2 linked regions of the Ensifer sp. PDNC004 genome follow. The main gene of each other region encodes a partner of the protein of the gene in region 2 in a complex. Links are inferred from orthologs where the notes say so. Each region holds a gene or a part of one and is shown on either strand. Other genes may lie near its edges.

What was found.
Region 1: the proteins of JVX98_RS18290 (region 2) and tldD are in contact, whole or in part, in a solved structure (PDB 5NJ9), measured with the Escherichia coli proteins. The link is inferred for Ensifer sp. PDNC004 from one-to-one orthologs.

The regions. Positions count from the first base shown.
Region 1 is NZ_CP070353.1:1,954,402-1,969,915, forward strand. What follows is about bases 732-3,616. They hold tldD (metalloprotease TldD), read right to left. Parts: upstream 2,940-3,616; coding sequence 1,524-2,939; downstream 732-1,523. Other genes in these bases: JVX98_RS17830 (D-alanyl-D-alanine carboxypeptidase family protein), read left to right, coding at 732-842; JVX98_RS17835 (hypothetical protein), read right to left, coding at 864-1,517; JVX98_RS17845 (winged helix-turn-helix domain-containing protein), read right to left, coding at 3,076-3,616. Also shown: more of JVX98_RS17830, read left to right, coding at 1-731; more of JVX98_RS17845, read right to left, coding at 3,617-4,272; JVX98_RS17850 (energy-coupling factor ABC transporter ATP-binding protein), read left to right, coding at 4,405-5,085; JVX98_RS17855 (energy-coupling factor transporter transmembrane protein EcfT), read left to right, coding at 5,079-5,684; JVX98_RS17860 (biotin transporter BioY), read left to right, coding at 5,721-6,284; JVX98_RS17865 (class I adenylate-forming enzyme family protein), read left to right, coding at 6,289-7,791; JVX98_RS17870 (thiolase family protein), read left to right, coding at 7,769-8,959; JVX98_RS17875 (thioesterase family protein), read right to left, coding at 9,123-9,524; JVX98_RS17880 (zinc-dependent alcohol dehydrogenase family protein), read left to right, coding at 9,541-10,512; JVX98_RS17885 (histone deacetylase family protein), read left to right, coding at 10,575-11,504; JVX98_RS17890 (exodeoxyribonuclease VII small subunit), read left to right, coding at 11,507-11,758; JVX98_RS17895 (pirin family protein), read left to right, coding at 11,922-12,845; dxs (1-deoxy-D-xylulose-5-phosphate synthase), read left to right, coding at 13,092-15,005; JVX98_RS17905 (methyl-accepting chemotaxis protein), read right to left, coding at 15,076-15,514. UniProt on the Escherichia coli protein: Metalloprotease involved in CcdA degradation. Suppresses the inhibitory activity of the carbon storage regulator (CsrA).
Region 2 is NZ_CP070353.1:2,055,392-2,071,011, forward strand. What follows is about bases 3,486-6,476. They hold JVX98_RS18290 (TldD/PmbA family protein), read right to left. Parts: upstream 5,659-6,476; coding sequence 4,312-5,658; downstream 3,486-4,311. Other genes in these bases: JVX98_RS18285 (3'(2'),5'-bisphosphate nucleotidase CysQ), read right to left, coding at 3,486-4,227; JVX98_RS18295 (monovalent cation:proton antiporter-2 (CPA2) family protein), read left to right, coding at 5,805-6,476. Also shown: lpxK (tetraacyldisaccharide 4'-kinase), read right to left, coding at 1-766; JVX98_RS18270 (HAD family hydrolase), read right to left, coding at 981-1,685; waaA (lipid IV(A) 3-deoxy-D-manno-octulosonic acid transferase), read right to left, coding at 1,710-3,023; JVX98_RS18280 (DUF4170 domain-containing protein), read right to left, coding at 3,115-3,351; more of JVX98_RS18285, read right to left, coding at 3,412-3,485; more of JVX98_RS18295, read left to right, coding at 6,477-7,640; JVX98_RS18300 (patatin-like phospholipase family protein), read right to left, coding at 7,712-8,593; 16S rRNA (guanine(966)-N(2))-methyltransferase RsmD, read right to left, coding at 8,676-9,236; JVX98_RS18310 (pseudouridine synthase), read right to left, coding at 9,243-11,420; JVX98_RS18315 (nucleoside deaminase), read left to right, coding at 11,494-11,943; JVX98_RS18320 (GNAT family N-acetyltransferase), read right to left, coding at 11,989-12,468; JVX98_RS18325 (hypothetical protein), read right to left, coding at 12,580-13,200; ileS (isoleucine--tRNA ligase), read right to left, coding at 13,328-15,620.

The sequences.
Region 1 (15,514 bases), 100 kb from region 2 along the record:
CCATCTTCATCAATGCTTCCGGCCTGCCGGCCAGCAAGCAGGTGACGACTGCGCGTGAAATGTCGACGCTTGCCGTGGCGCTGATGCGCGACTTCCCCAGGGAGTACCGGCTGTTTGCGACCGAGAGCTTCAACTTCCGCGGCCGCAAGGTGCGGGGTCACAACAACCTGATGTATCGCTACGACGGCATGGACGGCATCAAGACCGGCTACACCAACGCCTCCGGCTTCAACCTGGTCAGCGCCGTCAAGGACGGCAATCGCCGGGTGGTCGGCGTCGTGCTCGGCGGCAAGACGGCGCGCAGCCGCGACGCCAAGATGGCGGCCCTTCTCGATCGTCACGTTGGCAAGGCGGCCAAGGGTGGACGGCAGCTCGTGGCGTCGACGCGCGGCGGCAAGACGGTAGAAGCCCCCGTCGAAGTGGCCGCGGTCGCAACATCCGAGGTTCCGATGCCCTATGCCGCACCGCAGCGGGCCAAGCAGGATTCGGTTGCTGCCCTGATTGCGGCAACGTCGACGACCGCGATCCCCGCGGAACGCCCGACCGAGGTTGCCGAGATCGAAACGACCGCTGCGGTTCCGGCTGCATCAGGCGGCTGGCAGATCCAGATTTCGGCCGCACCTTCGGCCGAGGCTGCGCGCATGCTGCTGGCGCAGGCGCGCTCGGAGGCCGGTGCGCCGCTCGCAGGCGCCACGCCCTATACGGAAGCCGTCGGTAAGGGTGCCAAGGCGATCTACCGCGCCCGCTTCGTCGGCTTTTCGAGCAAGGATGCGGCCGCGGCCGCCTGTGACGCGCTCAAGCAGCGCTCCTACGACTGCATGATGCTGCCGTCGCGCGGCTGACGGCAGCGGTTCGCCGCAGCTTCACGCGCTTGCGGCTCTGTGGGCGCGATTGGCCATCCACCAGTCGCACTGCTCTTCGCTGTAGCCGAGAAGCCGCCCCTCCTCGCGCTCATCTTCATCCGTCCATGGACGCCAATTGTAGAAGAGCTGGTCGCAGCGCGTCCTGAACCGCTCGAAGCGCCAGGTCTCGCCCGGCAGCGCAAAGGCGAGATAACGGACCCGCTCCTCTTTCTCGCTTCCCGTGGTCGTCGGGCACATCTTTGCCAGCTCGAACGTGTCCAGCACCAGCACTCCGGCGGCGACATACGGGGCAAAGAGCGCCTTGGTTTCCTCGAGCCAAGGTGACGCCGGATCGTCGTCGAAATAGGCAAAGGGCTTGCGCCCTTCCAGCATCAGCGGAAGTTCGTAGCCGGTATGGACGAGGTATGGCGTCGTATCGATCCGGTGCGGCCGGCGAAGCAGGGCCTCCTCCCCCGTATCCGGCAAGGCAAACCCGAGCGCCGAGGCAAGCGCAGTCAGATCCTTGCGGTCAAGCAGGTAACAGGCATGGTCGGCAATGGCGCCGCCGTCCAGGTCCAGGGCACGCGCGATGTCTCCCGGATCGCCATCGAACCGCAGTTCGTGGCTGGGCGTGGCGGTCTCCGGCGACAGGAACGAAAGCACGAAGACCGCCACCGGAACTTACGCCTGCGTGCCGCCCACCGTGATCTGGTCCATGCGCAGATGCGGCTGGCCGACGCCGACCGGCACCCATTGGCCGGCCTTGCCGCAATTGCCGATGCCGGTATCGAGCTTGGTGTCGTTGCCGACCATGGTCACCCGCTTCATCGCGTCCGGACCGTTGCCGATCAGCATGGCGCCCTTGACCGGCGCGCCGATCTTGCCGTTTTCGATCAGGTAGGCCTCAGTGCAGCCGAAGACGAACTTGCCTGACGTGATGTCCACCTGGCCGCCGCCGAAGGAGACGGCATAGATGCCCTTCTTCACCGAGGCGATGATTTCCTCCGGCGTCCTGTCGCCCGAGAGCATGTAGGTATTGGTCATGCGCGGCATCGGCACATGGGCATAACCCTGGCGACGGCCGTTGCCGGTGGGTTGCATGCGCATCAGCCGGGCGTTCTGCCGGTCCTGCATGTAGCCGACGAGCTTGCCGTCCTCGATCAGCACGTTGTAGCCGGACGGCGTGCCCTCGTCGTCGATCGAGATCGAGCCGCGGCGCGCCTCGATCGTGCCGTCGTCGACGACGGTGACGCCCTTGGCAGCCACCTGCTCGCCCAGAAGGCCGGCAAACGCCGAAGTCTTCTTGCGGTTGAAGTCGCCTTCAAGACCATGGCCGACGGCCTCGTGAAGCATGACGCCCGGCCAGCCGGAGGCAAGCACCACATCCATAGTGCCGGCCGGCGCGTCGATCGCTTCGAGATTGACGAGCGCCTGGCGCAGCGCCTCGTCGGCGCCCATCTTCCAATTTTCCTCGGTGACGAAATCGCCGAAGCCGCGACGCCCGCCGGTGCCGAAGGAGCCGCTTTCCTGGCGGTCGCCATCGCCGGTCACGACGGAGATGTTGATGCGCGTCATCGGCCTGACATCGTGGACACGATGACCGTCGGCGCGCAGGATATCGACGACCTGCCAGCTTGCCGCGATGGTCGCCGTCACCTGGCGGACCTTGGGGTCCTTGGCGCGCAGATAGGCGTCGATTTCCTGAAGCAGCGCGACCTTCGCCTCGAAGCTGGGCGCGCCGATCGGGTTTTCGTCGCCATAAAGCTTCTTGTTGGTGCGCTGCGGGGCTGCGGCGTAGGAGCCGGCATAGCCGCGCGTCACCTGCGCCACCGCGTCGGAGGCGCGGCGCAGTGCCGACAGGGAAAGCTCGCCGGAATGGGCATAACCGACCGCTTCGCCGGCAACGGCGCGAAGGCCGAAGCCCTGGTCGGTGTTGAAGCTGCCGCCCTTGAGCCGGCCATTGTCGAAGGACAGCACCTCTGCCTGGGCATGTTCGAGGAACAGTTCGCCGTCGTCGGCACCGGCGAGCGTTTCCGAGAGAACCTTGCGGACCGTTGCCTCGTCGGCATCGAAGAGGCTCATCAGATCGGTGTTCATAGTGGCACGCTCCCGCGTCAGGAATTTCTATCGCCTCCATTTAGGAAGGCGGCGGGTTCAAGCCAAGGAAAATATCACCAACTGCATGTTTCCCTGATCCGCACCGATCGACGCAAACATGCGGCGGTTTAGGTCGCTATAGCGACGCGTTCCAGCCATCGAGCCGTTCCACGCGCTCGACGCCAGCGAAGCGGGCAACCCGATCGAGCTCGGCATCGATGCGCTCCAGGCGTCCGGCCGAGGCGCGAACGCCCTTTTCGAGCCAGAGCCTGCGGACATCGAGGCTGCCGCGCTTGCGGTCCGCCTTCATGTCGATGCGGCCGATCAGCCGGTCGCCCTCGATCAACGGGAAGACGTAATAGCCATATTCGCGCTTGGCTTCGGGGACGAAGATCTCGATGCGATAGAAGAAGCCGAAGAGCCGTTCCGTGCGATTGCGATCGCGCAAGAGGGGGTCAAAGGGGCTGAGCACGCGCACCCGGCCGGGCGGCTCGGGGATATCCCCGAGTGCTTCCGGAAACCCGGCGAAGGCGTAGGAGACACGCGGACGTCCGCCATCGATCGCTTCGATCTGCACTTCCACGAGTTCGTCGCGATGTTCGGCCACCCAGGTCTTCGCCTCCTCGGGCGATACCAGATCCCAAAAGGCGGCGATCTCGCCATGGGTGGCAAAGCCGAGACGCTCCAACGCGCTGCGGCAGGCCCAGTCGATGAATTCCGGATGGCTGACGTCACCCTCGTTGTGGTGCGGCGGGATCACTCTTTCCGTGAGATCGTAGACCTTCTGGAAATTCTCGCGCCGCGCGATCGCAAGCTTGCCTGTGCGCCACAGCACTTCCAGCGCCGTCTTCGACGGATGCCAGTTCCACCAGCCACCGGATTGGTGCTCGGCTTCCTTCAGATCGCGGGCAAGCACCGGGCCGCCTTCGGCAATCCGCTGATAGGTGTCGTCGCAGCCTTTCTCGAAACCCTCGCCTCGCCACGCCTTCCAGCGCTCGACGATCGTCTCGCCTTCCCACTTGAAGCGATGCTTCCAATAGCGGAAGAAGCTGCTGGGAATGATCGAGGCATCGTGGGTCCAATGCTCGAAGAGGTCGCGATCGTCCTCCAGAAGCGCCGTCAGATGTTCCCGACGATAGGTCTGGTTGCGGGAAAACAGGATCTGGTGGTGAGCACGCTCCACCGTGGCGATGCTGTCGACCTGCACGAAGCCGATGTCGTGGATGAGCTTCAGCAGGCCCTCCTTGCCGAGCGCGCGGTTGGGCGCGCCTGAAAGGCCCTGCTTGGCGAGGAAGATGCGACGGGCGTCGCTGTTGGAAAGGCGAATCGTCATGGCGAGGAGAATAGGCTTATATTCCCATAATTCAAATAGAGCATCGATCCCTGGACCGCATTGCCCTTGTTGTCGCACTTGGCCTATAGAGCAACCCGAAAACGGCGCGGGCCGGAGACAGCGAGGAACGGAATGGACATCCGCTTTACCGATTGCGCGGTCCGCTTCGGCGAGCGGGTGGCTTTGCACCCCCTGACGCTCACGCTCAACGAAAAACGCATCGGCATTATCGGCCTCAACGGCTCCGGCAAGACGACCTTCGCGCGCCTGATCAACGGCCTGGTGAAGCCCTCCTCCGGCGGCGTCACGGTCAACGGGCTCGACACGGTCAAAGACGATCGCGCCGTGCTTTCCGAAGCCGGCTTCATCTTCCAGAATCCGCACAACCAGCTGATCATGCCTGTTGTTGCCGAGGACATCGCCTTCGGGCTGAAGAACCGTGGGTTTTCGCGCGACGAGATCGATCGCCGGATGCAGGCGGCACTTTCGCGCTTCGGCATAGAACACCTGGCAAGGCGGCGCGTGCATGAGCTTTCGGGCGGAGAAACACAGCTCGTCGCCATGGCGAGCGTCGTCGTTACCGATCCGAAGATCCTGATCCTTGACGAGCCGACGAACCAGCTCGACCTGAAGAACCGGCGCCGTGTCGCCACGGCGATCGATGACCTGCCGGAGGATACGGTGGTGATCACCCATGATCTCGGGCTCGTCGAGACTGTCGAACGGCTGCTGCTCTTCCATGAGGGCCGACTTGCCTTCGACGGCAACCCGCAAGAGGCGATCCGCCACTATCACGAGATCGCCGGATGCTGACGAGCCTGCATATCGAGGGCAACAGCCTGCTCCACCGGCTGCCGGTCAGGGTCAAGCTGATTGCACTCGTGGCGTCGAGCATCGGGCTTTTTCTGAGCGCCTCACTCGCGGTTCAGGCGATCGCCTTCGTCGTTGCCGCCACTCTCTATCTCTCCGTCGGTCTCTCGCCCAAGGAAGCGCTGAAGCGCGTCGGCTTCGTCTTCCTGACGATCCTCTTTCTGGCGGCTGTCAATCTCTTTTACCTCTCGGTTTCCGAGGTCGCGACTTTGGCCTTGCGGCTGATGGCGCTGGTTCTTTTCGCTGCCGCCGTCACGGCGACAACAACGATCAGCGCCTTCATGGACGAGATCACCATTCTCCTGAGCCCGCTCGAGCGGCTTGGCTGGCTGAAGGCGGCCGATGTCAGCCTGGCGCTCGGGCTGGTGCTGCGCTTCGTTCCCGATATCTTTGCGCGCTATCAGGCGATCCGCGAAGCCCATCGCGCCCGCGGACTGCCTGTCCGGCCGTTGACGATCATCGGGCCGCTCATCATCCTGACGCTGAAGGATGCCGATACGATTGCCGCGGCGATTGACGCGCGCGGATTTCGCCGTCAATAAATTCGCGAATTCTAAAAGACAGGGAACCGGAACTACATGAATACCAGAGATCTCGTGCTCATCGCCCTCTTCGCCGCGATCGTCGTCGTGCTCGGCCTCATCCCGCCGATCACGCTCGGCTTCATTCCGGTCCCGATCACCGCGCAGTCCATGGGCGTCATGCTGGCCGGCTGCATCCTCGGCGCCAAGCGCGGCGCGCTCGCCTTCCTGCTGTTCCTGCTGCTGGTCGCCATTGGCCTGCCGGTGCTTTCGGGCGGCCGCGGCGGCCTTGCAGTCTTTGCCGGCCCGTCGGGCGGCTTCATCATCGGCTGGGTTATCGCCACCTTCGTCACCGGCCTGATCGCCGAGCGCGCCGTGCGTGAAGGCCAGGCAGAAACGCGCCAGTTCGTCGGTTTCTTCCTTGCCTCCGTCCTCGGCGGTATCGTTGTGCTCTACGCGATCGGCATGCCCTGGGTTTCCGCCGTCACCGGCACCCCGCTCATGACCGTTGCTGCCGGCTCGCTCGCCTTCATTCCGGGTGACCTGTTGAAGGCTGCGATCGCGACGCTTGCCGCACGCGCCGTCTACGCCGGCTATCCGCTGCTGCCGGCCCGCGCCTGAACCAATGCCGTTTGCCGCCGCGATCCATCGCCACGCGGAAGACCATCCGCATGCCCCGGCCTTCCAAATCGAGGGCCGGGTTTTCACTTTTGGTGACCTCACACGCATCGCCGGCGCACTTACCGAACGTTTCGGAGACTTGGTTGGGATTGCCGAACGACGCAGCGTGCTCGGCGACCGCTCTCGCCTGATCGCACTGGAGACGGGCAATCATCCGCTCTTCGCCGCTGCCTTCCTTGCCGCCACCAGCGGCGGCAACTGCGTCGCGCTGATCGATCCGCATCTGCCGGAGGCGACGCGCCAGACGATGCACGATCGCCTTTCGCCCGATCTCATTGTCAGGGCCGATGGCGCCAACCTCTCGCTCCATGCGCCCGCAAGCGGCAAAACGCGAACCTTCCGCGAGACCGATGGCAACGAGCGAAAGCTGCTCGCAGTCGGCGAAGACAGCGAGCCGTTCCTCATCGTCTTCACCTCGGGCACGACGGGCACGCCGAAAGCCATCATCCGCGATCGCGGCTCGTGGCGCAGAAGCTTGGCCACAGGCGAGCCCTTCTTCGGCATCGGCCGCGCCACCCGCACCTTTGCCCCCGGTCCGCTCGCGCACGGGCTGACGCTTTATGCGCTTGCAGAAACCCTCGTCGCCGGCGCCGAATTCATCGGGGCCACACATTTCGAGGCATCCCGGGCAATGTCCGTTATCGAGGCGAAAGCGGTCCAGCGACTGGCGCTGGTGCCGACGGTGCTGCGGCGGCTCTGCGCGGCAGCCGCCGGCCGGCCGCAAAGGTCGGTCAAACAGATCACCGTCGCCGGCGCCAAGCTGACCGAAAACGATCGCGAAACCGCGGCGCTCGCATTTCCGCAAGCCGATATCATCGAATACTACGGCGCCTCTGAACTGGGCTTCATCAGCGTTGCGACCAAGGGCGACACCGCTTCGGCCACCGCCGTCGGCCGCGCCTTTCCCGGCGTCACGCTCAGCATTCGCGACGACAAGGGGGACGAGCTGCCGACCGGTGAGACGGGCACGATCTTCGTCGACAGCGCCCTCATCTCCGACGGTTATGTCGGCGGCGCCGACGGCGCCGGGTTCCGTCGCCTTGGGTCGCTGGCGACGGTCGGCGATGTCGGCTTCCTCGATGAATGCGGCTCCCTGCATCTTCTCGGCCGCGCTGGTGGCATGGTGCTTTCGGGCGGCAACAACATCTACCCGCAGGAAGTGGAAGCGGTCCTCGTCGCCGATGCCGGCGTTCACTCGGCACTCGCGCTTGGCCTCGATCACCCGGATCTCGGCAGCGAACTGGTCGCCGTCATTGAGCCGGAAGGTGGTATGTTCGATCGGGAGGCGCTTGATCGTCATCTCGCCGCCCAGCTGCCGCGCTACAAGCATCCACGTCGCATCTGGCTCTGCCTGAATATGCCGATGACGCAGTCGGGCAAGGTAGCGGTAGGCACGCTCAGGCAATGGATCGCGGATGGAAACGATGCCCTCGACCTCATCGAATGACCCGGCACGCATACCTGTCATCATCGCCGCGCTCCGCACGCCTATCGGCCGCGTCAACGGCACGCTTCGCGATATCGAACCGTCGCAACTGGCGGCACCGCTGATTTCCCGCATTCTCCGCGATACCGGTGCAAGGACGAGCGAGATCGACGACGTCATTCTCGGCAATGCCGCCAACAGCGCCGGCAATCTCGCCCGGCTCGCCGCTCTCGAAGCCGGTCTGCCGGTCTCGACACCGGGCGTCACCGTCGACCGCCAATGCGGTTCCGGGCTGGAGGCGATTACCCTTGCGGCTCGGATGATCCAGGCGGGTGCCGGTCGGTTCTATCTGGCCGGCGGCACCGAGAGCGCCAGCCGCGCGCATATCCGCCTGAGGCCGCCGCTGGAGCGCGGCGGCGAGCTCGCGCCGGTCAAGCGTGCCCGCATGGCCCCGGACGAGATCGGCGACCCGGACATGGGCATGGCCGCCGAAAACGTCGCGACCGCCTGCGGGATCTCTCGTGAACGGCAGGACGCCTTTGCGCTTCAAAGCCATCGCCGCGCCGTCGAGGCCAATCTTGCCGGCCGGTTTTCCCGCGAAATCGTGGCGATCGACACGGTGGCAGGCCCTGTGTCGCGCGACGAGTGCCCGCGCGCCAATGCCTCGATGGCAACGCTGCAGAGGCTGAAACCGGTCTTCGTCGAGGGTGGCACGGTAACGGCCGGCAATGCCTGCCCGATCAACGACGGCGCAGCTGTGGTCCTGGTGACGAGCCTTGCCGAAGCGCGACGGCTTGGCATTCCGTTCGCGCTCGAATTTGTCGATGCCGCGACAGCGGGCGTCGATCCCAACCTGCTCGGCCTCGGCCCGGTTCCGGCGATGCAGAAGCTGAAAGCCCGACAACCGACGCTGGATCCGGCAAAGGTCGACTTCATGGAATTCAACGAGGCCTTCGCCTCGCAGGTGCTCGGCAGTCTCGACCAGCTCGATATCGCCGCGGATAGGGTCAATCTCGACGGCGGCGCCATCGCGCTCGGCCATCCCTATGGCGCCTCCGGGGCGATCCTCACGGTTCGGCTCTTCTCGCAGATGCTGGCATCGCCGGAAGGCACGGAAGGGCTGGCGATGATGGGTGTTGGCGGCGGCATGGGCATCATCGCGCTGTTTCGTTCGGTCCACCCGGTTTAAGCGGCGCAACTCCGGACGGAAACCGCTTCGCACTTTTCCTGGAATTGGTTTCTTGGTCCGCAATCCCGGACGGAAAACCGCTTCGCACTTTTCCTGGAATTGGTTTCTTGGTCCGCAATCCCGGACGGAAAACCGCTTCGCACTTTTCCTGGAATTGCTTGGGCTAGACCGAATAGGCCGCCAGCCATTCGCGCGTCGCTGAAGGCAGCGGCAGCGGCGTGTGGCGCTGCGGATCGACTGCGACCCAGACGACCTCGACTTCGGCCGCGAGCTGGCCGCGCGCTTCGACCTTGACGACAAAGCTGATCGAGCTGCCGCCGACCTTCGCCACGTTGACGGTAAGACGGGCCGGCTCGTCGTAACGCAGGCCACGGTGATAGACGCAGGCCGAACGACGGACGAGATAGCTCGGCTCGTTCACCACATGCGGACGGTGGCGCCAGAGGCTGGAAAGTGCCGCCTCCGCATGGGCATAATAGGCGGCATTGTGCATGTGGCCGTGCATGTCTATATCGCGAAACGGAATGCGGATTTCCGTGACGTTCTCCAGCTCCCTGCCGTCCATGCGAGGCTCCCTGACGATGCGCTCCACCCTCGTTAGCCAGTTCGGCGATCCCCGGCAAGTGATTGCGCTCGTCGACGCCGAACGCGTGGCGCCTGCGGCGGGCGAAGTCGAGGTGGCGCTGTCGCTCGCCGCCATCAACCCGTCCGATCTCATCCCGGTGACCGGCGCCTATAGCGCCCGCACCACGCTGCCCTTCGCGCCCGGCTTCGAGGGCTTCGGCACGGTGACGCGCATCGGCACCGGCGTCACGACGCTGAAAGTCGGCGACCGCGTCGTGCCGATCGGCGCCAGCGGTCTGTGGCAGGAGTATCTGATCCGGCCGGCCGCATGGTGTTTCGCCGTGCCCGAGGATATCGGCGAGACCGATGCTGCTACCTGCTACGTCAATCCGCTGACGGCGCTGCAACTGATCGAGGCGCTGCGTACGCATTTCGGCTCGCTCGATGGCCGCCGTATCGGCGTCACCGCGGCAGGCTCGGCGATCGGCGGCATGCTGATGAAGCTGCTGGCCGGCGAAGGCGCTGATACCACCGGCATCGTTCGAAGCGCACGCAGCGCTGAACGACTGGCAACCGAGGTCCCCGGCCACATCGTGCTTGGCGACGAGAGCCATGTGCCGCAGCTTCGCCTCGATGCAATCATCGACGCGGTCGGTGGCCCATATGCCGGCGATCTCATCCAGCGCACGCTCAACCCCGGCGGCGCCTTCATCCAGTACGGGGCGCTCAGCGGCGTGCCGGTGCCGCAGGCAACCATCCAGGCGCGGCCGGATATCCGCTTCTCCTTCCTGTGGCTGCGCACCTGGGTGCATTCGGCCGGGCGACCGGCGATCGAGGCGGCCTTTGCCAAGAGTTTCGAAGGTTTGCGGTCGGGTCTCTTTTCCAGCCGCATCGCGGAAATCTATCCGCTGAGCCGGCTCGACGCGGCGCTTGCGCATCAGGCGGATCCGGGCCGCGACGGCAAGCTGCTGCTCGATCCGCGCTGTTGAAAAATCTGTCTTTCGGCTGCGTCACCATGGACCTTGCGGGGTGCGCGCACTAGGTTCCGGGCATGACCACGTTCCTCTATGAAAATCCGGTCTTTCTGGAACACGAGGTTCCGGAGGAGCATCCTGAGCGGCCGGACCGGCTGAAGGCGCTGAACCTTGCGCTCGAACACCCGAACTTCTCCGATCTCAAGCGGATCGAGGCGAAGAAGGGAAGCGAAGACCTCGTGTTGCTCGCCCATCCGGAAGAGCATCTCGCTGCCGTCAGGCGCGCCATTCCGGAAGAAGGCCTCAACAATTTCGAGGCGGACACCTACGCGAGCCCCTTGAGCCTCGAGGCGGCGCTGACCGGGATCGGCGGGGCGACCGCCGCGGTCGACGCCGTCTTTACCGGCGAGACCGACAACGCCTTCGTCGCGGCGCGACCACCGGGCCACCACGCCGAGAAGAACAAGGCGATGGGCTTCTGCCTTTTCAACACGGTGGCGATCGCCGCCCGCTACGCCCAGAAGGTCCACGGCGCCGAACGGGTCGCGATCGTCGACTGGGACGTGCACCACGGCAACGGCACACAGGACATCTTCTGGGACGACCCCTCGGTGCTTTTCTGCTCGACGCACCAGATGCCGCTCTATCCCGGCACCGGCGCCAAGGACGAGACGGGCATCAAGGGCAACATCGTCAACGCACCGCTGTCGCCGAATATGGGCAGCGAGCATTTCCGTGAGGCGTTCCGCAGCCGGATCCTTTCCGCGCTAACAAACTTCCGCCCGGACTTCATCCTGATCTCCGCCGGCTTCGACGCCCACCACCGCGATCCGCTGGCGCAGATCAATCTCGTCGCCGAGGATTTCGACTGGGCGACCGGACGCCTGCACGAGATCGCCGATCGCAGCGCCGGCAACCGCATGGTCAGCCTGCTCGAAGGCGGCTATGACCTTCAGGGACTGGCCGAATCGGCCGGCCTGCACATTTTGAGACTGATGAGAGGGTAACGATGAACACCACCACGCAACCGGACGTTTCCACCCTCTCCTTCGAGCAGGCTGTCGAAGAACTGGAGCGGATCGTTTCGGCGCTGGAGCGCGGCGATGTCGCCCTCGACAAATCGATCGAGATCTACGAGCGCGGCGAAGCGCTGAAGAAGCACTGCGAAGCACTGCTGAAGGCAGCCGAGGACCGCATCGAAAAGATCCGCCTCGACCGCGCCGGCAAGCCGCAGGGCGTGGAGCCGCTCGACGCCGACTGATCACTCATCGCAATTCCGGACGGAAACCGCTTCACGCTTTTCCCGGAATTGCCAAGATCGGATTGATCGTCACGCGGAAACACTGCGTCCCGGCTTCGCCCCTACCCGCCTGGTTTCATAGGCGTTAGTACTTGATGCGACAGCAAAAACGGGAGCAAGCGCCATGTCTTTCTTTCCAGGCCCCGACCCGCTCGCCGGCGACAAGCCCGCCTGCGACGCCATCGAACATCTGATCGTTCCGCGCACCAGCGACATCGGCGGGCTGCAGGTTCGCCGCGCCCTGCCGACGGCGAAGCGCCGCCTGGTCGGCCCCTTCATCTTCTTCGATCGCATGGGACCGGCGCTGCTGCGCGCCGGCGAGGCGATCGACGTGCGCCCGCACCCGCATATCGGCCTGTCGACCGTCACCTATCTCTTCGACGGCGAGATCAAGCATCGCGACAGCCTCGGCACCGAAATGGTCATCCGCCCCGGCGACGTGAACTTGATGACGGCCGGCCGCGGCATCGTGCACTCCGAACGCTCGCCGGAGAACCAGCGCGGTCATGAGCGCTCGATCTCGGGCCTGCAGACCTGGCTGGCGCTGCCCGACCACAAGGAAGAAATCGACCCGATCTTCAGCCACACCGAAGAGCGAATGCTGCCGCATATGAGCGACAACGGCATCAAGGCGCGAGTGGTGATCGGCAATTTCGAGGGCGCGAAGTCGCCGGTCTCGGTCTTCACCGACACGATCTATGTCGACCTCAATATCGCACCCGGCAAGAGCGCCCCCTTTGCGGCGCAGTGGGAAGAGCGCGCGCTCTATATCCTCTCCGGCGAGGCAATCATTGCCGGCGATCATTTCGCCGACAACCAGTTGCTCGTCTTCCGCGCCGGAGACGAGATCACGGTCAAGGCCGGACCGCAAGGCTGTCACGTCATGCTTTTCGGCGGTGCAGCGCTCGGATCGTCCCGCCACATCTGGTGGAATTTCGTTTCTTCGTCCAAGGAACGCATCGAGAAAGCCAAGGAAGAGTGGCGCAGCGGACGCTTCGACATCGTGCCCGGAGACGAAGAGGAATTCGTTCCGCTGCCCGAGGGTTGACCGCGACCTAAAGTGGCACAGGCTGGGTGCGGAAAACCGCGCAACATTGCCTCATGGTGCTTGAATCGATTTCGATTCACAGAATCATGCGCTAGTCTCTTGGTTGATGACGCAGGAACGCCTAATTTTGCATTCAGCAACGATTGCGTCTAAAGAGCCGCTTCGACGGTACCCACCAACTATCGCGCGCCCGACCTTTGGGGCGCGCATGAGGCATGCAGCGTGACACAACTGCCAACCAATCCGATGCCGGCTACTCCCTTGCTCGACAAGGTGACTTATCCCGACGACCTGAAGAAGGTCGACGACAAGGATCTGCCGCAGCTTGCCGGAGAAGTCCGGGCGGAAATGATCGACGCAGTGTCGCGCACCGGCGGCCATCTTGGCGCGGGCCTCGGCGTCGTCGAATTGACGATCGCCATCCACAAGGTGTTCAACACGCCGCATGACCGGCTGATCTTCGACGTCGGCCACCAGTGCTATCCGCACAAGATCCTGACCGGCCGCCGCGACCGTATCCGCACGCTCCGTCAGGAAGGCGGCCTCTCAGGCTTCACCCGCCGCGCCGAGAGCGAATACGACCCCTTCGGTGCTGCGCATTCCTCTACCTCGATCTCGGCCGGCCTCGGCATGGCGGTCGCGGCCGATCTCGACGGCAAGAACCGCAATGTTATTGCCGTCATCGGCGACGGTGCGCTTTCGGCCGGCATGGCCTATGAGGCGCTCAACAATGCCGGCGCGCTCGACGCGCGGCTGATCGTCATCCTCAACGACAACGACATGTCGATTGCGCCGCCGACCGGCGCGATGAGCGCCTATCTCGCACGCCTTGCCTCCGGCCGCACCTATATGGGCATCCGCGAAGTCGGCAAGAAACTGACCGCCTATCTCGGCAAGACCGTCGACCGGGCGATCACCCGCGCTGTCGAACACGCCCGTGGCTACGTCACGGGCGGCACGCTGTTCGAAGAGATGGGCTTCTACCATATCGGCCCGATCGACGGGCACTCCTTCGACCATCTGCTACCGGTGTTGCGCAATGTGCGCGACAACGCCAAGGGTCCGGTGCTGATCCATGTGGTGACGCAGAAGGGCAAGGGCTATCCGCCGGCGGAAGCCGCAGCCGACAAGTACCACGGCGTCAACAAATTCGATGTCATCACTGGCGCGCAGGCGAAGGCCAAGCCGAACGCGCCCGCCTATACCTCGGTCTTTGCCGACGCGCTGACGCAGGAAGCCGGTTTCGACGACAAGATTGTCGCCGTCACCGCCGCGATGCCTTCGGGTACCGGTCTCGACAAGTTCGCCAAGGTCCATCCGTCGCGCTGCTTCGATGTGGGCATTGCCGAACAGCATGCCGTCACCTTTGCCGCCGGTCTTGCCGCCGAAGGCTACAAGCCGTTCGCAGCGCTCTATTCGACCTTCCTGCAGCGCGGCTACGACCAGGTGGTGCACGACGTGGCGATCCAGGGGCTGCCGGTACGCTTCCCGATCGACCGTGCCGGTTTCGTCGGCGCCGACGGCCCGACCCACGCTGGCTCCTTCGACACGACCTATCTTGCCACCCTCCCCGGTTTTGTGGTGATGGCGGCCGCCGACGAGGCGGAACTGAAGCACATGGTGCGCACGGCCGCTGCCTACGACGCCGGCCCGATCTCGTTCCGCTATCCGCGCGGCGAAGGCGTGGGCGTCGAGATGCCGGAGCGCGGCCAGATCCTCGAGATCGGCAAGGGCCGCATCGTCAAGGAGGGCTCCAAGGTGGCGCTGCTGTCCTTCGGTACCCGCCTGGCCGACTGTCTGCTGGCCGCCGAAGACCTCGACGCCGCCGGGCTTTCGACCACGGTCGCCGATGCGCGCTTTGCCAAGCCGCTCGACCATGATCTCATCCGCGAGCTTGCCCGCAACCACGAGGTGCTGATCACCATCGAGGAAGGTGCCGTCGGCGGCTTTGCCAGCCACGTGCTGCAGTTCCTGGCCGAGGACGGCCTGCTCGACGGCGGCCTCAAGGTTCGCCCGATGGTCATGCCCGACGTCTGGATGGAACAGGCCAAACCCGAGGCGATGTATGCCGCCGCCGGCCTCGACCGCGCCGGTATCGTCTCGACCGTCTTCAAGGCACTCGGCCAGAAGCAGGACATCGGGATCGGCGCTGCCGGCTGATAGGTCCTCGCATAGCATGAAACAGAAACCCCGGCTCATCGCCGGGGTTTTTGCGTTCTGCATCAGTCGATCAGAATTCCTGCCAATCGTCCTGCGCCACCGCGGCGTTGCCGCGTGACAGCGGGCGGGTGGGTGTGAAGCGTTGTGCGGGCGTGGCTGCCGGTGCCGCCATGGCGCGGGCGGCGGTGCGCAGATCTGCGGTCGTTGCTGCGCGCGCCTGGCCCGGAAGGGTGAAGCGGGTAATCAGTTCGCGCAGGCGGACTGCCTCGTTGGCAAGCTGGGCGCTTGCGGCGTTGGCTTCCTCGACCATGGCTGCGTTCTTCTGCGTCACCTGGTCCATCTGGTTGACCGCCGTGTTCACCTCGGTCAGGCCCACGGACTGTTCTCGCGAGGACACGGCGATTGCGCTCATGTGCTCGTTGATGGTGACCACATGGTCGCCGATCGCCTGTAGGGCCGCACCGGTGTCGCGCACCAGCCGGACACCGCCTTCGACCTCGACGGACGAA
Region 2 (15,620 bases):
CCTCGATGACGGCGCCCGTCTCCCGGACGGTGCGGTAGAACTTCTCCGGATCGGCAATGCCCGCCCAGGCAAGCACCTTGACGCCATTCAGCGAACCGTCGTCGTGCCTTATGACCTCGGCTTCGTAGATCTGTTTGCCGGCGCGGGCGGCGCGACGGATCAGGGCGTCGGCTTCGGTGCCGTCGCCGATCTTGAGCAGGGCCGTAGCATGGCGGAGCTGGTTCGACAGCGGCGCGCGCACCGGACCGGCCGGCACCAGATAGCCGTTGCCGATGCCGCGGCGGGAATCGATTACCAAAAGCGCGAAGTCGAAGGCCAACCGCGCGCTCTGGAAACCGTCGTCCATGATGATGATGTCGACGCCTTCCTTCACCAGCCGACGAGCCCCATCGACGCGACGGCGGCAGACGACGGTCAAGGCTTCCTTCGCCAACAGCAGCGGTTCGTCGCCGACATCGCGGGCGCGGTGATGTTCCAGGTCGACGACTGTCGTCACGTCGAGCGAGCCGCCATAACCGCGGCTCAAGAACCCGGGCTTCAGCCCCTTCTCGCGGATGACGCGGGCAAGCGCGATGGAGGTCGGCGTCTTGCCGGCGCCGCCGACGGTGAAGTTGCCGACGCAGATGACCGGGACCGGCACCGAGGCGCGCTGCGCGCGATCCATTCGCATGCCGGCGATCCGTCCGTAAACCCATGACAACGGCCACAACGCGCGCGCACGCCAATCCGCCTTGGTCCACCAGAATGGCGGCGCTTCCGATACCATCTTCGTTCCGTGGCCTCCCGGCCGCTCAGGTCCTTCCTTCTCCGGGAGGGACGGTTTGTTCGCAGGTCGAAACCGGCGGATTGCGACAAAAAACGTCAGAACGGGAAAAAACGCAAGCTATGGAGACCGATGCAGCCACGGCAGGGGCGCTGAACCGGACCGATCGCGGTGCGCAACCGAAGGCAATCGCGGCAAGCCGCTGCCACAACCCGATCTAGAGGACAGCTTCCAGTTCGGTGATGTCGGCGAGGCAATGGTCCGAGGCCGCCGCAAGCGACTGGCGCGAGCCGGTGCCCGTAAGGACCGCGACCGTCATGCCGACGCCGGCGCTGCGGCCCATGTGCATGTCGTGATTGTTGTCGCCGACGACGACCACCTGCTGCGGCTCAAGGCCGGTCGCCGCACAAAAGCCAAGCACCATGCCCGGCTCGGGCTTGACGCCGTAACCGCTGTCGTAGCCCGCCACATAGTGCAGGTAGTTCTCGAAGCCGAAGCGCTTTGCGGTTTCGCGGATCGAGCGCTCGTTGTCGCTGGAGGCGACACCAAGGCGGTAGCCCTTGGCGTGCAGCCCGGCGAAGAAAGCACCGAGATCGGTCACAGGCACCGCATATTCCGCCGAGCGCGCAAACAGGCCGTCAAGCAGGGACGTCAGTTCGGCAATCGTGAAGGGCGCGCCCGCGCCGACGAAGCCGGTCGCGATCTCGACCGTGTTGCCGGCGGCCAGCAGGCTGTCGGGCAGCACGTGACCGGTGTCAGCATCCATGCCGCCGGCTGCAAGCAGCGTTCGGGCCAGGGTCACGTCACCCTTTGCCGCGATCCGCGCCAGTTCGTAGTTCACCGGCACCCAGCTCTTTGCGTAGTCGAGCAGAGTTCCGTCCTTGTCGAACAGGATGCCGGCGATGGCTTTGGCTGCGGTCATGACGAGGCTTCGTCTCCTAGTGGATCAGTTGTCGGTCGGCGGGTTGAGGCGCGCCTTGACGACGAGCGGATTGATATAGGGCTCGAGCCCCTTCATCGTCGCCGACAGGGCACCGCGCATCTCTTGCACGGTTTCAAGGCCGGCATCGATCATCGAGCGACGCATGTCGTCGTTGGCGAGCAGATAGTTGACGCCCTTGGCCAGCATCTCGACATCGCGCACGATCTTGGCGCTGCCGTTCTTGGCCAGCGTCTGATAGGTCTCGCGAAAGTTCTGGACGTTGCCGCCGGAAAGGATGGCGCAGCCGAGCATCGCCGGCTCCAGCGGGTTCTGGCCGCCTTCGGCAAACAGCGAACGGCCGACGAAGGCAACCTCGGTCAGGCGAAGATAGAGGCCCATTTCGCCGATCGTATCGCCAAGGAAGATATCGACGTCCGGCGTCAGCGGATCGCGGCGCGTGCGCCGGGCGACCTTCAGCCCCTTGGCCGTCAGCGCCGCCTCGATGGCGTCGCTGCGATCGGGATGGCGCGGAACGATGATCGTCAGAAGGCCGGTTCGCTCCTTGAGCGCGCGGTGCACGACGCCGGCGGCGGCCTCCTCGCCGTCGAAGGTCGAGATCGCCGCCCAGGTCTTGCGGGCGCCGATCTGTTGGCGATACTCCTTCAGCGCCTGCGGATCGTGCGGCGGCGCGTCGGTATCGACCTTGAGGTTGCCCGACACCATCACCGGCAGCGCGCCGAGCGTGCGGAAGCGCTCGGCATCGACATCCGACTGGGCAATGACGAGCGCGAGGTTCTCGAACAGCGCGTCGGCAAGCGCCGGCCGGCGCTTCCAGCGCGCAAAGGTCCGGTCGGACATGCGCCCGTTCACCAGAACCTGCGGGATATGGCGACGGCCGAGTTCCAGGATGGTCATCGGCCAGATTTCGGATTCAGCGATGATCGCCAGATCCGGCTCCCAATAGTTCAGGAAACGGCTGACGGCCGGCTTGAAATCGAGCGGGACATACTGGTGGATGACCGTCGACCCCAGGCGTTCGGCCACGACGCGCGCCGAGGTCATCGTCCCTGTCGTCAAGACGACGTGGATGCCGCGCCGCCTGATTTCCTTGATCATCGGGATGACGGCGTTGGTCTCGCCGACGCTTGCCGCGTGGAACCATACCAGGGGGCCTTGCGGCCGCGGCTCGCTGGCATGGCCGTAGCGCTCGCGGCGACGCGCCGGATCCTCCTTGCCCTTCGCGGCGCGAACGGCAAGGTAGGACCAGACGAGGGGATAGATGGCCGAGCCGATCCAGCGGTAGCTGGAGAGCGCCAGGCGCGCGCGAAAGCTGCTCATGACAGGTCACCTTCCCCGGCCGTTCCGGCCCGGAGAGACTTAAGGGCGACTGGCATGCGGGTAAATACCGCGCATCCCGACCTCATCGGCATCAGCCGTTTTCCGGGTCGAGCAGACGGTGCATGTGGACGATGAAGTAACGCATGTGCGCGTTGTCGACGGTCATCTGCGCCTTGGATTTCCAGGCAGTCAGGGCGCTGTCGTAGTCCGGGTAGATGCCGACGATATCGAGCTTGTCCAGGTCGCGGAAATGCACGTCAGTCAGCGTGGTGAGTTCGCCGCCGAAGACGAGATGCAGACGTTGTTTTTTCTCGGTGTCGTGAGCCATCGGACTTCCATTTATTCTTGTTGGGTGTGGCCGTTGATTTGAGGCATTCGGCCTCAAAGGTCAATGGGGCTCCATGGACCGCGATGCGGCGACCAGGCCTGGCAAGAGCGGCTTTGCCGCCGCGCAGAGAACCCCGTGAACGACAGTGGATCGATTGTAGGAGAGCGCCTGCCCGTCGAGATCGACCAGCGCACCGCCGGCGCTCGCTAGAATGAGGTCGGCCGCGGCCAGATCCCAGTCGTGGGCGTTCTTCTTCACCAGCGTTCCGTCGATCCGCCCGTCGGCAACCATGGCCAGCCGATAGGCAAGCGACGGCACATGCGGAATACGGGTAACGGCGCTGCGATAGGGCGCCGGAAGCTTGTCGATCGTGTCTTCGGCGGCCGCCAGATACAGCGTTTCCGCGGGCTTTGCCCCGCGCACCGAGATTTGCGCACCGTTCTTCAGCGCGCGGCCGCCTGCGACCGCCTCGAAGAGTTCATCGAGCGCCGGAGCATAGAGCACGCCGGCAACGGGCTGGCCACGATGCACGACGGCGACGCTGACGCACCAGAGCTCCTTGCCGGCGATGAAGGCGCGTGTGCCATCGATCGGATCGACGACGAAGACGGTTTCGCGCGACAGCCGGCTGAGATCGTCGTCCGTCTCTTCCGAGAGCCAACCGTAATCGGGCCGGGCCGCAAGCAGGCGCGTCTTCAGCACATCGTTTGCGGCGAGATCCGCCTCGCTGACCGGCGAGCGGCCTTCGTTCTTCCAGCGGACGTCGGGCGCCTTGCGGAAGTAGCCGAGCGCGGTTTCGCCGGCGACGACCGCCGCGGCGCGGATCACGTCGAGATCCGGCTTCCAGTCCGCGCCCGATGGTGCAGTGTCAGACATTCAAAACCCCGTCAGCCCGCCTCTCCCTTGTCCGGAAGGCGGGATCGGCGCGGTCTCCCCGCGCCTGCTTTTCCTGCGGCCTTGTCAAAGGCCGGCGAGCGTCATGCCTTCGATGGCGAGCGTCGGTGCCGCGACGCCGAACTTGCGGTCGATGTCGTCTGCCGGCGTCAGCGCCATGAACATGTCCTTGAGATTGGAGGCGATCGTGACTTCCGAGACGGCAAAGGTCAGCTCCCCGTTCTCGATCCAGAAGCCGGAGGCGCCGCGGCTATATTCGCCGGTCACCATGTTGACGCCCTGGCCGATCAGCTCGGTGACGTAGAAGCCGGTGCCGACGCTGCGGATGAGGTCGTCCCGTGAGATCGATCCCGGCTCGAGCGCCAGATTGGTCGAGGACGGATTGACGGTGGGCCCGCCGCGCACGCCGCGTCCGTTGGTCTGAAGCCCGAGCTCGAGCGCCGCCGAAGTGGACAGGAACCAGTGGTTCAGCACGCCATCCTCGACCATCGCCAGCTTTTCGCCGCTGACCCCTTCGCCGTCGAACGGACGCGACGAGGAGCCGCGCACGATCAACGGGTCGTCCGTCACCGAAAGACCCGATTTCAGGATCTGCTTGCCCATCATGTCGCGCAGGAAACTCGTCTTGCGGGCAACAGCCGCGCCATTGATGGCGCCGGCCAGATGGCCGACGAAGCCGCGGGCCATGCGCGGATCGAAGACGACGGTGACATTCTTGGCGGTCGGCACCTGGCGCGGGTTGATGCGGGCGACCGCACGCTCACCGGCTAGACGGCCGATCTCGTCGGCGTCGCGCAGGTCGGCAAAGAACAGGCGGCTGTCATAGTCGTAGTCGCGCTCCATCTTGGTGCCCTCGCCAGCAATCGCGCTGACGGAGCGGCCGAAGCGGGTGGCCATGTAGGAGCCGGAAAAGCCATGCGAGGTGACGAGTACGAGCCCGCCCATGCCGGCCGAGGCGCCGCCACCGCTGGAATTGGTAACGCCCGAAACCGCAAGTGCCGCCTCTTCGGCCGCAAGCGCCGCTTCGGTCAGGGTTTCGGTCGAAACCGCCGTGGCGTCGAAGAGGTCGAGGTCCGGATAGGACTTCGCCAGCCGGTCGGCGTCCGCCAGCGAGGCAAAGGGATCTTCCGGCGAAGCCTTGGCCATGGCCACCGCGCGCTCGGCGAGCAGCTTCAGGTCAAAACCCGGATTGGCCGAAACGCTGGCGACACGCCGTCCGACAAAGACGCGGAGCGAGAAGTCGTCGCTTTCGGAGGCTTCCGTCGCTTCGACCTTGCCGAGGCGGACGGAGACGGAGCGGGAGCGTCCGCGCACCACCACCGCGTCCGCCGCATCGGCGCCGGCCTTGCGGGCGAGGTCCACGAGTTCGGATGCGCGTTTTTCGAGGTCGGCAGAATCGATCGTGTCTGACATGGTGTGGCCTTTCATTCCTGCCCCATTTATTGTGCGGCGAAGCAGGCATCAAGGGCATCGACCCGATTCCCGCTCAAACACCGCAAATGAAGCGCTCTCGAAAGCTCCGCTTGGGGCCGGGTTCAGCAACAGTGAAAGCCTGAGGCATGGCAACGACACCGATCATCTATTCCCAGGCCCTGATGCTGCTCGGTGGCGCGGTCATCGCCGCTCCGCTTTTCAAGCGGCTCGGGCTCGGCACGATCCTCGGCTATCTCTCGGCCGGCGTGCTGATCGGACCTGTGGCACAGAGCATCACCGAAGGCGAGCAGATCCTGCACGTCTCTGAACTCGGCGTCGTCTTCCTGCTCTTCATCATCGGGCTCGAACTGAAGCCTTCGCGGCTCTGGCAGATGCGGCGCGACATCTTCGGCCTTGGCACGGCGCAGGTGCTTTTGACGGGCATCCTGCTTTCCTACGCCATCTACGCCCTCGGCCTGCTCGATCATGGCGGCAGCATCATCGCCGGCTTCGGACTGTCGCTCTCGTCGACGGCCTTCGCCATGCAGATCCTCGACGAGGGCAACGACCGCAACACGCGCTATGGACAGCGCGCCTTCTCGATCTTGCTGCTGCAGGACCTCGCGATCGTGCCGCTTCTGGCGCTGATCCCGCTGCTGGCGGCACAGGCGCCCGAGGACACCACGCCACCGCTCGAGGATTTCGCCATCGCCACCACTGCGATCGTCGTGCTCTTCGCTGCCGGGCGCTACCTGGTGAATCCGCTGTTCCAGCTCATCGCTCGCACCGGCGCACGCGATGTCATGATCGCCGCCGCACTGCTTGTGGTCATGGGAGCGGCGACCATGATGCAGCTCGCCGGATTGTCGATGGCTATGGGTGCCTTCCTTGCAGGCGTGTTACTAGCCGAGTCCTCCTACCGCCATGAACTCGAGGCGGATATCGAGCCGTTTCGCGGTATCCTGCAGGCGCTGTTTTTCATGGCGGTCGGCCTGTCGCTAGAGCTCGGCGTCATCGTCGAGCGGTACCAGCTGATCATCATCGCCGTGCCGCTGCTGATGGCACTGAAGAGCCTGGTTCTCTATTGGCTCTGCCGCTTCACCGGATCACATCACAATGACGCCGTGCGCATCAGCCTGCTCTTGCCGCAGGGCGGCGAGTTCGGCTTCGTGCTGTTCACGGCGGCGGCAAGCGCCGGCGTCTTCTCGGACGGCAACGCCTCGCTGCTGGTCGCGATCGTGACCCTGTCGATGGCGCTGACGCCCCTTGCCGCCATGCTCGCGCCGAAATTGATGCGCGAGCAGGACGAGATGGACGAAGAGATCGAAGAAGACTTCGATGGCGCCAATGCCGATGTGCTGATGATCGGCTTCTCCCGCTTCGGCCAGATCGCCGCCCAGATCCTGCTTGCCGGCGGTCGCGATGTGACGATCATCGATCATTCCGCCGCGCGCGTGCGCCAGGCCGCGACCTTCGGCTTCCGGATCTATTTCGGCGACGGCAACCGCCTCGACGTGCTGCGTGCCGCCGGCATCGAACGGGCCAAGATCGTGGCCGTCTGCACCCAGAAGAAGGAAACGACCGACCACATCATCGATCTCGTGCAATCCGAATATCCGAATGCCCGCATCTATGCCCGCTCCTACGATCGCCTGCACACGCTGGAACTGCGGGCCAAGGGCGTCGACTACGAGCTGCGCGAGACCTTCGAGTCCGGCCTGCTCTTCGGCCGCAAGACGCTGGAGGCACTTGGGGTCGGCGACGACGAGGCGATCGCGATCATGGACGACATCCGCAAGCGCGACGAGGCTCGGCTGGTGCTGCAGGAGGCCGAGGGCATCACCGCCGGCCGCGACATGCTGCACTCGCGGCCTGTGCGTCCGGAGCCGCTGGTCAAGCCGAAGCGCGAGGTCGACCATTCGCAAGAGACCGGCGAACGGATCCTCCCGGGCCTTCCCGCGGACGAGCGCGAAAGCGCCTAACCGCTCACGCTGCGACGGCACGCGCCGTCATTGCCAAGGTTGTTCAGGCCCCAAGCTTCAAACACCAAGGTTCAGGTGAGCCTTGGCGCTGTCATCCGCTCTTCGAGTGCGCGCTTGAGTTCGTCCTTGATCGCAGCCGTTGCGTTCAGCACGTCTAGGGCGCGCAGGAAATCCATCACGCGGTAGCGGCCGACATCGGGACGCAACAGGATGTCCGGCGCCCCCTCCTTCAGCTTCATGGCGATGATCGACTGCATCATCAGCTGGCTCGCGCCGAACAGGCTGTCGATCCGGCTGGGGATCGCCTTGCCGTCGCCATCCGGCCCGCCGACGACATCGACCGCAATGACGATATCGGCAAGGCCGCGCAGGTGATCAAACGGAATGGGATTGTAGATGCCGCCGTCGATCATGACCCGCCCGTCGATCCGGACCGGCGTGAAGATCGCCGGCAGCGCCGCAGACGCAGCCAAGGCCTTGCGGAGGTCGCCCTTCTCGCAGATCTTCTCCGTCTGACCGTAATAGTCGGTGGCGACTACTTTCAGCGGGATTTCGAGGTCGGAGAATTTTTGCGGGATGGCCTCGGGCAGGAAGGCCTTGAGCACCCGCTCGACATTGAACTGGCCGAAACGGAAGCCGCTCGCCATGGCTTCGGAAAGACTCGATGGCCGCAATTGCCACAGGCGGTTGACCACTTCGCGCCGGTGGCCGACGGTGGAAAGCGTATGGGCCCGGATCTCTTCGCCGCGCAAACCCGCCGCCATGCCCGCGCCCATGATCGCGCCGATCGACGAGCCCGCGATCGCGACCGGCCGAATGCCGAGTTCATCCAGCGCCTCGATGACATGGATATGCGCAAGACCGCGGGCGCCGCCACCGCCAAGCGCCAGCGCGACGGTGGGCCGCGCCGGGGCTTCCGCCGATCCATGCGCCATCGAAAGATCCTGCTTCATCGGCATGCCTCCGCGCTGGGCGGTTGAGAATGTAGCGTCGTCCGGCTGAGCCTATCCCGGTAACTCAACCGAAATTACGGCATCAGGCTCCGCGAAACCGATAGAAATGCATGCGGGTGTCGCCGAACACCCTGACATCGAGGTTTTCGAAGACGGCGACCGGCGCCGGCTGGACATCCGCCCGCTCCTCGAGGATCACCAGGGCGCCGGGCACCAGCCAGTTGCCGATGGCAGCCGACTCCAAGGCCTTTTCGCCCAGACCCTTGGCGTAGGGCGGATCGGCGAAGACGAGATGAAACGGCTCCATCGTACCGACACCACCGAGACTGGTCGCATCGCGCCGGAAGACCTTCGCCCGCCCCTGTAGCGCGAGCGTCTCGATATTGGTCTGCAGCAGGCCCCTGCCCTCGACGCTTTGTTCGACGAACAGCGCCTGCCGGCACCCGCGCGACAGCGCCTCGATGCCGACCGCGCCGGTGCCGGCAAAGAGGTCGAGCACACGGGTGCCGTCGAGCGCTTCCGGATAGGAATGGCTCAGGATGTTGAACAGGCTTTCGCGAGTCCGGTCCGTGGTCGGCCGGATATCGTTGGACTTGGGGGTCGCCAGGCTGCGACCCCGAAACTCTCCACCGACGATCCGCACGGCCGCTTAGTTTCCTCTGCCACGCGGCTTGCCGCCACCGGCCGGGCGTCCAGCGCCACCGGGGCGACCAGCGCCACCCGGACGTCCGCCGGGTTTTCCACCGCCTGGCTTGCCGCCACGCGGGCCACCGGAGCGTTCGCCGAAGGATTTTCCACCCGAGGGCTTGCCGCCGAACGACTTGCCGCGGGGCTTGTCGCCGAACGGACGGTCACCGCCTTCGCGACGCGGCGCGCGGTCACCGTCTGCGCGCGGAGCCCGCGGCTTGTCGAAGCGGCGATCACCGCCTTCGCTGCGGGCCGGGCGGTCGCCAAATGGACGGTCGCCACCTTCGCGACGCGGCGGACGGTCACCGTCGGCGCGCGGCGTGCGCGGCTTGTCGAAACGGCGTTCGCCCCCCTCGGCACGGGCCGGACGGTCACCACGCGGGCGGTCGCCACCTTCGCGGCGCGGCGGGCGGTCACCTTCGGCGCGCGGCGCGCGCGGCTTGTCGAAACGGCGTTCGCCACCCTCGGCACGGGCCGGACGGTCACCACGTGGGCGGTCTCCACCCTCGCGGCGCGGCGGACGATCTCCGTGATCGCGCGACTTGCGGTCGCCGCCGTCAAAGGACTTGCGACGATCGAAGCCGCCATCCCGGCCTTCGTCGCGGCGACGAACCGGCTCGGCGGCACTGATCCACTCGCCGTCCTCGTCACGGCTCTTGACGAAGGGGCGGGCAGGCTTGTCGGCGCCACGGCCGAAATCTTTGGAAGCGCCCTTGCGGTCCGGGTCGAACTTGCCAGTCGTCTTGGTCGCCAGGCCATCCTTGTTGCGGCCGTAGCGCTTGGACTTCGGTGCGCTCTCCGGACGCTCGCGACGGGCGGACTTCTCGGTGGCGTCGCCGTCAACGGACTTCGGCTTCTTCTCGGCGAGCGGGCGGGCGCCCGGCGCCATCCAGACATTGGCCGTGCGGGCGCGCTGCGCCGGCGCACGCTTCGGCCGGTCCTCGAACTTGGCGTCGCGGTCTTCGCGCGGGCCGCCCTTGCCGCGGGGGCCATCGCGACGATCGTCGCGGCGAGTATCGAGCCGCGACAGAGCACGTTCGCGCTTGTCCTCAGGCTTTTCCCAACGGTTGGAGCGTTCCGGCCGGCGCGTATCGCCGCCATCGTCGTCCGCCGCATCGCCGGCAACGGTTGCCGCCTGGTCGTTGTAGAGCGGCGCGTCGAAGTTCGCCTTGGCGTCCTCGATCAGGCGCGGTCCCAACTGGTCGCGCAGGGTGCGTCCGCGGATTTCCTGGACATGCCCTTCAGGCAGTTCGCCGAGCTGGAACGGGCCGTACGAGATGCGGATGAGGCGGTTGACGTCTAGGCCGAGCGCGCCGAGCACGTTCTTGATTTCGCGATTTTTGCCTTCGCGAAGCCCCATCGTGATCCAGACGTTCGAGCCCTGGACGCGGTCGAGCGTCGCTTCGATGGCGCCATAGAGCACGCCGTCGACGGCGATGCCGTCCTTCAGCTTGTCGAGCGCTTCCTGATCGATCTCGCCATGGGCGCGCACGCGGTAGCGGCGCAGCCAGCCGGTCGACGGCAGTTCAAGCACGCGGGCAAGGCCGCCGTCATTGGTCAGAAGCAGCAGGCCCTCGGTGTTGATGTCGAGGCGGCCGATCGACAGAACCCGCGGCAACTCGTCCGGCAGGTTTTCGAATACGGTCGGACGACCCTCCGGGTCGGCATTGGTGGTCACCAGACCGGCAGGCTTGTGATAGAGCCAGAGGCGCGTGCGCTCGATACCGCGGATCGGCTGGCCATCGACCTCGATCGCATCGGCAAGCGTCGCGTTGACCACGGGCGTGTCGAGAATGACGCCGTTGAGCCTGATGCGACCTTCCATGATCATGCGCTCGACGTCGCGACGCGAGGCAACGCCGGCACGCGCCAGGATCTTCGAGATACGCTGCGGTTCGTCGGCCGCCGCTGCAGCCGCAGCCGGACGTTCCCGGGCTGGACGCGAGGCACCGGCCTTGGGATCAGACGTCTTTGCGTCGAAGCTCCTGCCGGGGCCCTTGGCACCGAAAGATTTCGGGCCGGAAGCCTTGGCTCCTGCAGCCTTTTTCGGCGCAGCGCCCTTCTTGTCGGCGAAATGCGGTTTCTTGTCCCGGCCAGCGGACTTGCCGCCAGGCCGCGTGGGCTTGTCTTTGGATGTCATTTGTGTTGCCTGCCTTTTGCGGCTGTCCTATCAGGTCGCGGCCCGTGGGTTAAGAGAAATTATTGTTTGAGCGATGGCTGAGACGACACGCTTCATGGATGCGGCCCTTGAAGAGGCCCGCAAGGCTGCCGAACGCGGCGAAGTGCCGATCGGCGCCGTGGTGGTTTTCGACGGCCGGATCATCTCGCGCGCCGGCAATCGCACCCGCGAACTCAACGACGTGACCGCCCATGCGGAGATCGTCGCCATCCGCGAGGCTGCCGCCGTCCTCAAGGACGAAAGGCTGACGGGCGCCGATCTCTACGTCACGCTCGAACCCTGCACCATGTGCGCGGCGGCGATTTCGTTTGCGCGCATCCGCCGCCTCTATTACGGCGCCGACGATCCGAAGGGCGGCGCGGTCGACAGCGGCGTGCGTTTCTTCGGCTCGCCCACCTGCCACCATGCGCCCGATGTCTATTCGGGCCTCGCCGAGCGGGAAGCCGCCGATATCCTCAGGGATTTCTTTGCCGGCAAGCGGTGAGAGATCTCTTCGCGACTTGCGACGGCGTGATTTCCTGAAATCGCTTCAGTCGGCGGCGAAGCTATCGAGTGCCGCGCCAGACAGGCGGTAGCGCGTCCATTCGGACATCGGCTCTGCGCCAACCGATTCGTAGACGCGGATCGCCGGTTCGTTCCAGTCGAGCACGCTCCATTCGAAGCGGCCGCAGCCTTCCTCGACGGCGATCTTTGCCAGATGCTTCAGGAGCATCTTGCCGGCGCCGGAACCGCGGCAATCCGGGGTGACGTAAAGATCTTCGAGGTAAAGTCCCTTGCGCGCCTGCCAGGTGGAATAGTTGTAGAACCACATGGCAAAGCCCGCCGGCTTGCCATCCTTCTCGCAGATCACCGCGCGGGTGATCGCGCCGGGACCGAAGAGCGAAGCCTGCAGCATCTCGACCGTCGCCTCGACAGCGTCGGGCTCCTTCTCGTAGATGGCAAGTTCGGTGATGAAACGCAGAATGGTTTCGGCGTCTTCCGGGCGGGCTTCACGAATGCTGATGGTCATGGCTCAGGCGCTTCTCAAGCAGCTCCAGCAACAAACGCGCGTTTAGCCGAAACTGCATGGATCAAGGGGAGAGATGCATTTCGCCGTTTCAAGGGAACGGCGAAAACGGGTTTAGAAGGGCCAATACCACTTGGAGCCGGAATTCTTGATCTGCGCCTCCTTCTTGCGGCGGCGCTCCTTGTCCTTCTCCGGCTCGCCGAGATCGGTCTCGGTGCCCTCAGGCAGGCGACGGTAGTCGAGCGGCGGATCGCTCAGGAAGCGGCGCTTGTCGGAATAGGCGCCCATCTCGATCTTGCGCCCTTCGCGATAAGCCTCCTGCTGCTCCTTTGCGGAGAGCCGGCGACCGTTGGCGCTTGCCTTGGCAAGCGGCGAGACATAGTTCGGGTTGTTCTTGTTGGCGTCGGCCTCTTCACGCAGGCGCTTGCGCACCTCTTCCGGAGACTCGACCCATTCCGGGTTTGCCTCGCGGCTGGCGAGCGACTTCTGCGGCTCGACGAGCGAGGCCTGCTGGGCCGACGGCGGCAGGACGAGGCCCGGACGCGGCTGGTACTTGACCGGATCCCGCTTCGGCGGCCCGAAGCTTGCGACGCTCCCGAGGTCGTCCATGAGCTGTTCGCCAGCGGTCTTGTCCGTGCCATAGGTCGGGCCACCGATGCAGCCCGTAAGCACCAGGCCGCTCGTCAAAATGGCGGCCACGCTGGCAAGCACTCGCAACTCTCGCGTCATTTCCATGAGATTCCTTCCAGCCGGCCACCGGTCAGCGCGGCCACTCAAGCGCCCATGGCGGAGAAATCCGCCAAATTTCGGGCAGGTTTTACCGGATGAACGCAAGGAGTGCAATTCATCCGGTAACAATGCGTTAAGCCTTGAAACCAAGCTCGCGCAAGGCAGCGGCATCCCGGGCGGAAACGTCCGGGTAGAGTGCGTCGGAACCGACGTCGGTCGTGATCCGCCAGGAGCGGGCGCATTTCTGACCTTCGGCAAGTTTCGGCACGACGCTGACCTTGGCCACTTCGGCGAGGCGGAACGCGTCGGCCGGACCTTCGGTGGCTTCGACGGTGATCCCCGAGGTGATGCAGATCTCGGCGAAGTCCTGGCCTTCCAGCGCCTTCAACAGCTCCGGATCGGCGACGTGGACGACCGGTGCCGCCTCCAGCGACGAGCCGATGCGCTTGTCCTTGCGCTCGATCTCGAGCGCGCCGGTGACGACGGTGCGGACCGCGCGGATCTTTTCCCACTTGGCTTCGAGCGCATCGTTCTTCCATTCCGCGGGGATCGCCGGGAACTGTTCGAGATGCACCGAGACCGCATCGGGCTTGCGCGACAGCCAGGCCTCTTCCGTGGTGAAGGGCACCATCGGCGCCAGCCACAGCACGAGGCAATCGAAGAGCTTGCGGATGACGGCGAGAGCCGAGCGCCGGCGCAGGCTCGACGGCGCGTCGCAGTAGAGCGCATCCTTGCGAACGTCGAAATAGAAGGCCGAGAGCTCGACATTCGAGAAATCGATCAGCGCGCGGGCGATCTTCTTGAAGTCGAAGGCGTCGTAGCCTTCGCGCACGACCTGGTCGAGCTCGGCCAGGCGATGCAGCATCAGCTTTTCGAGTTCCGGCATCTCGGCATAGGCAATCTCTTCGCCCTTGTCGTGGGCGAGCGTGCCGAGCATCCAGCGGATCGTGTTGCGCAGCTTGCGATAGGCGTCGATGTTGGTCTGGATGATCGTCTTGCCGAGGCGCTGATCTTCCCAATAGTCCGTCGTCATCACCCAGAGGCGCAGGATGTCGGCGCCCGCATCCTTCATCACCTCTTGCGGGGTGACCGTGTTGCCCTTGGACTTCGACATCTTCTCGCCCTTCTCATCCATGGTGAAGCCATGGGTGACAACGGCGTTGTAGGGTGCGCGGCCGCGCGTGGCGCAGGCCTCGAGCAGCGAAGAATGGAACCAGCCGCGATGCTGGTCCGAACCTTCGAGATAGACGTCGGCCGGCCACTTCAGATCAGGACGGTCTTCGAGCGTGAAGGTGTGGGTCGAACCGCTGTCGAACCACACGTCGAGGATGTCCATGACCTGGTGCCACTTGGCATGATCGTGGTCGTTGCCAAGGAAGCGATCCTTGGCGCCTTCGGCGAACCAGGCATCGGCGCCTTCCAGTTCGAACGCATCGAGGATGCGGGCGTTGACGGCCTCGTCGATCAGGATCTCGCCCTGGTCGTCGGCAAAGATCGCGATCGGCACGCCCCAGGCGCGCTGGCGCGAGAGCACCCAGTCCGGACGGCCTTCGATCATCGCGCGCAGACGGTTCTGGCCGGCACCCGGAACGAAGCGGGTGTCGTCGATCGCAGACAGTGCGCGCGAACGCAGCGTCGTGCCGTCGCCGAAGGCCTTGTCCATGTAGACGAACCATTGCGGCGTGTTGCGGAAGATCACCGGCTTCTTCGAGCGCCAGGAATGCGGATAGGAGTGCTTCAGGCGGCCGCGGGCAAAGAGCGCGTGGCGGGCGATCAGCGCCTTGATGACGCGATCGTTGGCGTCGCCCTTCTTGCCCTTGTCGTCGATGACGCGGCCGGCGCCACCTTCGGCGTCCGGGCCGAAGCCGTGGGCGTCAGCGGTGAAGTAGCCGGCGTCGTCGACCGTGAACGGGATCGCCGAGGAGATGCCGCGGGCTTCGAGCGCGCGGGCATTGTCCATCCAGGCGTCAAAGTCCTCGCGACCGTGGCTCGGGGCCGTGTGCACGAAGCCGGTGCCGGCATCGTCGGTGACGTGGTCGCCGTCGAGCAACGGCACCTTGAAGGCGTAGCCACCGCCCAGACCGTGCAGCGGATGGGCGCAGGTCACGGACGACAGTTCGTCGGCCTCAAGGTCGCGAACGAAGTTGAAGGTGAGCTTGGCCTTGGCGGCGGACTCGTCTGCCAGGCGCTTGGCAAAGATCAGCTTCTCGCCCGGCTGCGGACCGAAGTCGTTCTCGGCGGTCGCCACCTCATAGAGACCGTAGGCATAACGCGAGGAATAGGCGATGGCGCGGTTGCCGGGGATGGTCCAGGGCGTGGTCGTCCAGATCACGACGAAGGTGCCGGCAAGGCTGTCGGGACCTTCGGTGACCGGGAACTTCACCCAGATCATGTCGCTTTCGATATCGGCGTATTCGACTTCGGCT